Regions from separate parts of the Aquitalea sp. ASV11 genome, predicted to be linked through region 1. Evidence: riboswitches for the same ligand, from Rfam matches in the RefSeq annotation. Region 1 holds a riboswitch; the other holds the start of a gene.

Region 1 (4,441 bases):
GACCGGACAGCACCGCGCGCGACATGCCATCCCAGTCGCCAAAGTCGAATTCGGCAAAGCGTTCGTCCACCTTCAGCGGCAGCGAGCCATGCAAGGCCTGATGCACGGCAAACTCGCGGCAGCGTTGCAGCGGCGAGGTGGCCATGCTGGTGACCGGTGCCAGCTGGTTCAGCCGTTGCCAGCTGCGGCTCATCTGCTCGCAGCCCAACTCATTCAGTGGCAGGTCGGTGCGGCCTATCAGGCGGCCGTCGTGGTCGATTTCGCCGTGGCGCAGCAAGGTGAGCGTATAGGGGTTCATGCCTCAGTCTTTCTCGGTGACACCGGCCTGGGCAAACGTGGCCATTTCGGCGTGCAGCTTGATGGCCAGTTGTAGCAAGGGCACGCAGGTGGCAGCACCGGAGCCTTCACCCAGCCGCATGCCCAGTGCCACCAGCGGGCTCAGTTGCAGGGCTTCCAGTGCCAGCTTGTGGCCGGTTTCTTCCGAGCAATGGCTGGCCAGCAGCCAGTCGGCCACTGCCGGGTCGATGGCGCGGGCGGCCAGGGCGGCGGCGCTGGCAATGAAACCATCCACCAGCGAGGGTACGCCCAGTGCCGCGCCTTCCAGATAAAAACCGGCCATGGCGGCAATTTCCAGCCCGCCCAGTTCGGCCAGCACGGCGTTGCCATTCAGTTGCTGGCCGTGCAGGCGGTCCAGCGCCTGTTGCACCACGCGGCGCTTGTTGACGAGGCCGGCGTCGTCGATGCCGGTGCCACGGCCGACAATGCTGTCCACGCTGTAGCCCGCCAGTTGGCAGATCAGCGCGGCAGACGGCGTGGTATTGCCAATGCCCATGTCGCCGGCAATCAGCAGATTGGCCCCGTGTTCCACGGCGCGACGTGCCGCAGCGCGGCCCACTTCCAGCGCGGCCGTGCACTGTTCTGCCGTCATGGCGGCTTCCACTGCCAGGTTGGCGGTACCGGCAGCCACTTTGGCTTGCACGATGGGCAGTTCCGGCAGTTGACCCAGTACGCCGACGTCCACCACTTCCAGCCGTGCGGCAATGGCACGGGCCAGCACGCAGATGGCAGCGCCACCGGCAGCAAAATTCTTCACCATTTCGCCGGTCACGATGGACGGATAGGCTGATACGCCTTCCGCTGTCACGCCGTGGTCACCGGCAAACACGGTGATGGCCGGCTGCAGGGGGGCCGGAATGGTTTTGCCCTGCCAGGCGGCAAAGCGACAGGCCACCGTTTCCAGTACACCCAGGCTGCCAGCCGGTTTGGTCAGCGAATTCTGGCGTTGCAGGGCGGCTTCATGAAAAGCGTGGGCAGGAAGGGCAATGGCCTGGGACATGGTGCGGTTTCTCAAGGTTGGCATGGACTAGAGCGCGACTCTAAGACATGGGGGGCAGCACGGCAAGCTGAATGCCGCCATGGCATTGGCATTGCTTGTTGCATATCAAGACTGTTCGTGCCAGATTGCCGCGGTTTCGCTGCAATCTGCCGTATAATCGCTGCCGGACAGGTGTCCGGATTGCAAGATCCGGATGAAACGGGAAGCCGGTACAAGCCGGCGCTGCCCCCGCAACGGTAAGGTCTGGCTGGCGGATGCCGGCCCAGTTGTCGCCATTGCCACTGTTGCCCATCGGCAACGGGAAGGCGCGACAGCGCAAGACCAAGCCCGGAGACCGGCCTGTCCGGTATCGTCTGCCCACGGCAGGCGGTCGCTGTATATCGCGGGGAGGCGATCTGGCAAACAGCAGGCGGGCACACTAGCCCGTTCCGGTGTCATCCATTCTCAATGGCGCAAGCCATCCTCTTCGCACTTCTTGTGGCTGTGGCAGCGTGCCCGGCCGAATCCTCGTTCCAGGAGTGTGTTTCATGTTCAAACCCCAACAACTCGCCATGCTGCTGTCCATGTGCTGGACCAGTCTGGCCTTGGCCGACAATCTGCCGCAATTCCAGGGTGAGGAAGTGGTGGTGACGGCCAGCCGCGTACCCGAAACAGTGGCCAATCTGCCTGCCAATGTCAGCGTTGTCACTGCTGAACAGATTGCCAACAGTGCCGCGACAACGGTGCAGGACGTATTGTCCCAACTGGCTGGCGTGCATGTATTCAACAACAGTGGTTCGTCCAGCGCCGCTGCCGTGGATATGCGAGGCTTCGGCATGACCGGAATCAGCAATACCCTGATTCTGGTAGATGGTGTGCGTCAGAATACCAATGATCTGTCTGCACCCAATCTGAGCGGTGTGGCCCTGGCGAATATCGAGCGCATCGAAGTGGTACGTGGTATTGGCAGCGTGGCCTATGGTAGCGGTGCCACTGGTGGCGTGATCAATATCATCACCAAGTCCGGTGTGGCCAATGGCACCAGCGGCAGCATCAGTGTGACTGGTGGCAGTTATGATCTGCGCCAGCTGGACGCGGACCTGCATGTCGGTGCCAACGGCCTGGCGCTGGATGGCTATGTGCATTCGATGAAAACCGACAATTACCGTCAGAACAATCAGGAACGCAATGATACCGGTGGCCTGACGCTGACTTTCAAGCACGATGGCGGTGACATCAAGTTGTTTGCCAATACCAGCTCGCAAGGCTTGCGCTTGCCCGGCTCGCTGAATGCCGACCCTGCCAGTGGCAAGAATCCGTTGGCAAGCAGTCCTACCGCTACGTCTACCCCCAATAACTATATGGACGCCAGCAGTTCCACCACCGGTGCATCGTTCAGCCAGGATGTAGGCCCCGGAACACTGTATGGTGATATTTCCCACCGCAGCAAAAATACCTTTAGCGACTATGTTTCCACTAGCAGTACCGACCAGCGCTGGCTGAGTGAAAACAATGCCAGCCTGCGTTACAAGCTGCCTTTTGGGCAGAACAATGTGACGCTGGGAACGGACTGGCTTAACAGCACGGCAAATGTGCAAGGTTATTCCAGCTACAGCACCACTCAGCGTCATCAGGGCTTGTTTGTCGATAGCATGTTCAAGCCCTGGACCGGTGGCACCCTGACCCTGGGCGCGCGCCAGCAAGAGGTAAACGATACCATCCAGCAGTCGGGTAGCAGCGTTCCGGCACTGGATACCAGCCTGCATTCCTGGTTGCTGGGGCTGAAGCAGGATCTGTCCCCCAGCTGGTCGGTTTATGGACACTGGGGTCAGAGCTTCCGCCTTGCCAATGCAGATGAAGCTACCTTCACCGGCGGTACCGTCTTGCTGCCACAGCAATCCCATGATGCCGAAGTCGGGGTGGAATGGAAAATTGCGCAGGCCAGTGCCAAGGCAGCGCTGTTCCGCAGCGACCTGACCAATGAAATTGCCTACAATCCGTTTGCAGACAACGGCAATGGTGCCAATGCCAACCTGGCACCCACCCGCCATCAGGGGCTGGAGCTGGAAGGGCGTTGGCGTTTGAGCCCGCAATGGGAATTGAATGGCAATCTCAGCTGGACTGAAGCTACTTTCCGGCAAGGCAGCGGCCTGGCCGGCAACACCATTCCCATGGTGCCCAAGTGGCTGGCCAATCTTGGTCTGAGCTGGCAGGTAAACAGTGCCAGCAAGCTTGGCGTGGTTGTTCAGTATGTCGGAAAGCAGCGCCTGGATAACGACCAGTCCAATACTTTTCCGTACGAACTGGCCTCCTACACTGTGGTCAACGCCAAGCTGAGCCATGACTTCACCAGGAACATCTCGGCTTCGCTGGCCATCAACAACCTGCTGGGCAAGCGCTATGCCAGCTACGCCGGTACTGCGACCTACACTTCGTCTACCGCGTCTTACCTGTATCCGGCAGATGGACGCAACATGCAGGCCAGCCTGCGCTATGCTTTCTGATTGAACTGGCGGCAAGCACAACATCCATGGCCGAATCCGGTGTGCAGCATGCCGCCGGATTCGGCTTTATTGTTTGATTTGATGGACAACACAGCATGACTCACCTGATCACCGGCGGTGCGCGTTCCGGCAAAAGCCGCCATGCCGAACACCTGGCCATCCAGCATGGCGGCCCGGTCTGCTATATCGCCACCGCCGAAGTGCGTGACGAAGAGTTTGCCGAACGGGTGCGCCAGCATCGCCTGCAACGGCCAGCGCATTGGCACGTGCAGGAAGCCGGGCGTGATCTGGCCGGGCTGATTCTGGGCCACGACCAGGAAGACGGCCTGTTGCTGGTGGACTGTCTGGGCATGTGGCTGATACGCTTTTTCGGCCCGGACGATAGCTTCGACGAGGTGGAATTCGCCCGGCAGCGGCAGTGGCTGCTGGAAGCCATCGACGCGGTACAGGGCCAATTACTGCTGGTCACCAATGAAATCGGCTGGGGCGTGATGCCGATGAGCCGCATGGCACGCCTGTATGGCGACCTGCTGGGGCGACTGAACCAGGATGTTGCGGCCCGCTGTCAGCATGTCACCCTGGTGGCCTGCGGGCTGCCTTTGTCACTCAAGGGCGGCTGATG
Region 2 (4,441 bases), on a different contig from region 1:
TCCGGCAGCGCCACATTCATGGCAGTGTCCAGCGGGTTCAGCCCGCGTTCGGATGCTTCCCACTGCGCCTGGGTCATGCTGCTGGTGATGGCTTGCAGCACCGGGATGTCCAGTTGTTCGAAAGCCTCTACTGCCCAGCTGGCCTGGGTCGCGCCTTCGGCATTGACTTCGCCCATGGCAAAGGAGGTGGTGTTGATCAGCACGCAGGGCTGGCCGGCACGTGGGTCGCGCAGCAATTGCAGCGCTGCCGGCAGGCCGCTGTCGTCCTGGCTGCGCAGCGAGGAGGTAAACAGCGGCAGCGCGTTGATCTGCCGCTCGGCCAGCATGTCCACCAGCATGTCGATGAAGCGGGTGTTGCCGCTCAGCCAGTGGGCGCGGTAGAAGCTGATGGCCACCGTGGGCCAGCCCGGTTGGCGTATGCCAGACCAGTCATCCAGACTACAACCATCGGACAGCTCCGGGTGATACAGGCCGTGTTCCGGCAGTGCAGACGGCGGCAGATAGCCGTGGCCGGTCAGCAGCAGGCGGTCGGACAGATAGCGCATCAGCTGCGCCATATTGCTGCTGCCACCGGCTTGCAGGTAGGCATTGGCATCTTGCTGGATGGCCGGGGGGGCGGTGCTGAGTGCGGCCAGTTCCGGGTCTGGTTCGCCGGTGCCGCTTAATACGATCAGTGCCTGACGGCGGGCGATGGCTTGCTGGCGCAGCAGATCGAAACCGGGGATGGCCTGTACCCGGCCCAGCACGCGCAGCAGCAGGATGCGGGCGCTGGACAGCGGCCCGTCCAGTAGCTGCTGCATCTGGTTTTCATCCGCGATGTGTTGCAGGGCAATGCCCGACACCGGGCTGAAATCCTGCGGCCAGTGCACACGGCCCAGCGCGGTGAGGTCGGTACCGGCATGGCTGAGCAGCACGATGCCGCCATTGTTGTCATGCGTCATTGCGCGCTTTCCGTGCTGACATCGCCCGTGCCCAGGCGATGGAAAATCAGGGGTTCCACTGGTGTGCCGCCTTGCAGGTGCTCGCTGACAATGCGCTGTACTGCACTGGCATCCACCTTGCGATACCACACGCCCTCCGGGTAAACCACCATGATGGGGCCTTCCTTGCACACGGCAAAACAATGGCTGCGGGTGCGTTTCACCTTCAGGCCCTCGCAGGCGTCAATGGCCTGGCCCAGTTGCTTGAACATGGCCTCGGCCTGCTGGCCGTTTTCGGTACAGCGCGGGCCGGTACACATCAGCACGTGTTTGTAATGCAGTCGCATGCGGTTCTCGCGGCAATCACCCGGCCTGTTGGCCGGGCAGGGTGTCAAAACGTTTCCACTTGTAGATGGCGGCGGACAGCGCCCAGGTGAGAGCAAACAAGGCCACCACGAAATAGCCGAAGTGGGCCAGATTGTCGTTGAGCATGGCCACCACATCCCAGGCACCGCCGCTCAGTTGCAGCTTGTCGGCCAGCAGGCCCAGGGTTTCCAGCCCGCCTATGCACACCGCCACCAGCACCGATACCAGGGTAATGGTGAGGTTGTACCACAGCTTGCGGATGGGGTTGATGAAGGCCCAGCCGTACACTTCCACCATCAGCATGCTGTCCAGCGTGTCCACCAGCGCCATGCCGGCGGCAAACAGCACCGGAAACACCATGATGTTCCACAAGGGAATGCCGTCCGCGCTTTGCGAGGAGGCAATGGCAAACAGGCCGATTTCGGTGGCGGTATCAAAACCCAGGCCAAACAGCAGGCCGATGGGCAGCATGTGCCAGCTTTTGCTCACCATGCGGAACAAGGGCCGCAGCAGGCGCGACAGCAGGCCACGGTTGCCCAGCAGGATGTTGAGCTGCTCGTCACACACGGCTTCACCCGCGCGGGCGCGGCGGAAGCTGTGCCAGATGCCGCGCAGCGCGGACAGGTTCATCGCAGCCAGCGCCAGCAGGAAAAAGGCGGACACGCTGGTGCCAATGATGCCGCCGACTTCACGAAAACCATTGATTTGCTCTTGTAGCGCACGGGTGGCAAACACCACCGCAGCCACGGCGGCAATCACCAGCAGGGAATGACCGATGGAAAAGAAAAAGCCCACGCACAGCGGTTGCTGGTTTTCCTGCATCAGCTTGCGCACGGTGTTGTCGATGGCGGCGATATGGTCGGCATCCACGGCATGGCGCAAACCCAGCAGGTAAGCCAGCAAGGCGGTGCCCAGCTGGGCCGGGTGGTCGGCAAAGGCGGTGAGTGCCCAGGCCCATACCAGCAGGTTGGCTGCCAATAGCGGCAGCAATACCAGTAAATGACGGGAGCGGCGGGTGCTGCTGGAGGATAAAGACGAACGCAGGTCTGCTTGCATGATGATGCCCTCGGAGACGATACGTCGCCGCAAGCGAGGGCACTGTCCGCCTGCAGTGGGCGGCATCGTGCAATCCCCCGGTACACCCCGCCCGGATTCAGCCTGCGTCGACACGTATGACGGCCGGTCTCCTGGCTCGCGCTTCTTTACCCGGCATCGCCTTCCCGGATGGGCCGGTGGCATGTGATGCGGACTCGTCGCTTACAGTTGCGGGGGCAGCTGCGGTGTCTCACCGCATTCCCGTTTCACCCCGATGGGGCACCGTCATGGAAGCGGGCATGATACGTGACAAGCGGGTAAATGGGAATTCTGCCGACTGATTTTCAAGGCTTTTGCCATTGCGCCAGTGCGGTTTCCAGCCGCTGCCAGCCCGCTTCGTCGGGTGGCAGGCCAAGGCGCAGGCTGGGGCCATCGGCAAAGCGGCGCACCAGAATGCCTTTGCTCGCCAGAAAGTCGAACAAGGCCGGGCAGTACGCCCCGTGCAGCCACTGGAACAGGCGGCTGCCGCCTGCCGGAGTCAGGCCGTGGTCTTGCAGTAGCTGCTGCAAACGCTGGCTGTCGGCGGCCAGTTGCCCGCGCATGGCTTGCTGCCAGACGTGGTCCTGCAAGGCCAGTTTCACCACTTCACGCGCCGGGCCGTTGATGCTCCACGGGCCGATGGCTTCGGCCAGCTGTTGCAGCAATGCCGGCCAGGCAAACACAAAGCCCACCCGCGCGCCAGCCAGGCCAAAGAACTTGCCTACCGAGCGCAGGATAATCAGCCCCGGCAGGCCGACATCACCCAGCAGGCTGTGTTCCGGTGTGGCGTCCATGAAGGCTTCGTCAACGACCAGCCAGCCGCCGCGACTGGCCAGCCGGGCGCGCCAGTCTTGCAGCCGGGTGCGGGAAAAAGTGGTGCCGGTGGGATTGTTGGGGTGGCACAGCAGCAGCACGTCCAGTTCATCCAGCGCCATGTCAATGTCCTCGGGCGCATGACGGCTGAGCGTGTGGCCGTGCTGCTCCCAGTGCCAGGGGTGTTCGGCATAACACAAGGGCAGCATGCCCACCCGGCAGGGCGAGCGCAGCGTCGGCAGCAACTGGATGGCAGGCTGGGAACCGGCCACCGGCAGTAGCAGCGGGCTGCCGTAGTAATCCGCCGCTGCTTGCTCCAGCCCGTCGTCCTGTTCCGGCAGGCGCTGCCAGCTGCGCGGGCTGATGGCCGGCACCGGCCAGCCCTGCGGGTTCAGGCCGGTGGACAGGTCCAGCCAGTCTGGTACGGCAATGCCGTATTGCGCTGCGGCACGCAGGATGCCGCCACCGTGTTCAAGCATGAGAAAAACTCCAGTTGAGCAAGCCAGCCAGCAAGGCCAGTGCCACCCACAGCCACAGGCTACGCTGTACCAGCGCGATGGCGCGGGCGATGTCTTGGGCCACCGGCGGGCGTTGCAGGCCCAGCGTCGGGCGTTGTTTCAGCTTGCCGTGATAGCTGGCCGCGCCGCCCAGCAGCACGCCCAGCGCACCGGCACCGGCGGCCATCACCGGCCCGGCATTGGGGCTGTACCAGGTGGGGGCCTGGGCGCGCCAGCATTGCCAGCCCTGACGGGTATGGCCCAGCAGGATGTAAGTCAGCGCGGTGAGGCGGGCGGGAATCAGGTTGAGCACATCGTCAAAGCGGGCGGCGGCCCAGCCAAAGTGCAAAAAGCGTTCGTTGCGGTAGCCCCACATGGCGTCCAGGGTATTGGCGGCGCGGTACAGCACCACGCCCGGTGCGCCCAGCAGCAAAAACCAGAATACGGCGGCAAAAATGGCATCACTGCCGTTTTCCAGCACCGATTCGATGGTGGCGCGCGCTACCGCGGTTTCGTCCAGTTCGCTGGTGTTGCGGCTGACGATCATCGACACCTTGTAGCGGGCCAGCGGCAGGTCGCCCGCGCGCAGTGCATCCAGCACCGCCTGGGCATGTTCGCGCAGGCTTTGTGCGCCAATGGCCAAATACAGCAGCAATACCGAAGCCAGCTGCCCGATCCACGGTAAACGTGACAGCCCGCAGGCCAGGCCGGTCAGTGGCAGCAACAACAGGCTGATGCCCAGCACGCCGCGCAAACGCATGCGCCATACCG

The links. Region 1 has a riboswitch for cobalamin ahead of JHD62_RS14780 (TonB-dependent receptor). Riboswitches for the same ligand answer to the same signal wherever they lie in the genome.
Region 2: it holds a riboswitch for cobalamin, as region 1 does, so the genes downstream of both, JHD62_RS20010 (HoxN/HupN/NixA family nickel/cobalt transporter) here and JHD62_RS14780 (TonB-dependent receptor) in region 1, are expected to answer to the same signal.

What each region holds. Positions count from the first base shown of each region.
Region 1 covers NZ_JAELUD010000048.1:15,702-20,142, forward strand. The annotation lists gene JHD62_RS14770 (histidine phosphatase family protein) at 1-298, opposite strand, end outside; gene cobT (nicotinate-nucleotide--dimethylbenzimidazole phosphoribosyltransferase) at 302-1,336, opposite strand; cobalamin riboswitch at 1,489-1,694, shown strand; gene JHD62_RS14780 (TonB-dependent receptor) at 1,864-3,819, shown strand; gene cobU (bifunctional adenosylcobinamide kinase/adenosylcobinamide-phosphate guanylyltransferase) at 3,915-4,439, shown strand; gene JHD62_RS14790 (cobalamin-binding protein) at 4,439-4,441, shown strand, end outside.
Region 2 covers NZ_JAELUD010000100.1:6,665-11,105, forward strand. The annotation lists gene JHD62_RS20000 (cobaltochelatase subunit CobN) at 1-941, opposite strand, end outside; gene JHD62_RS20005 (ferredoxin) at 938-1,267, opposite strand; gene JHD62_RS20010 (HoxN/HupN/NixA family nickel/cobalt transporter) at 1,284-2,408, opposite strand; cobalamin riboswitch at 2,446-2,623, opposite strand; gene cobD (threonine-phosphate decarboxylase CobD) at 2,666-3,652, opposite strand; gene cbiB (adenosylcobinamide-phosphate synthase CbiB) at 3,645-4,441, opposite strand, start outside.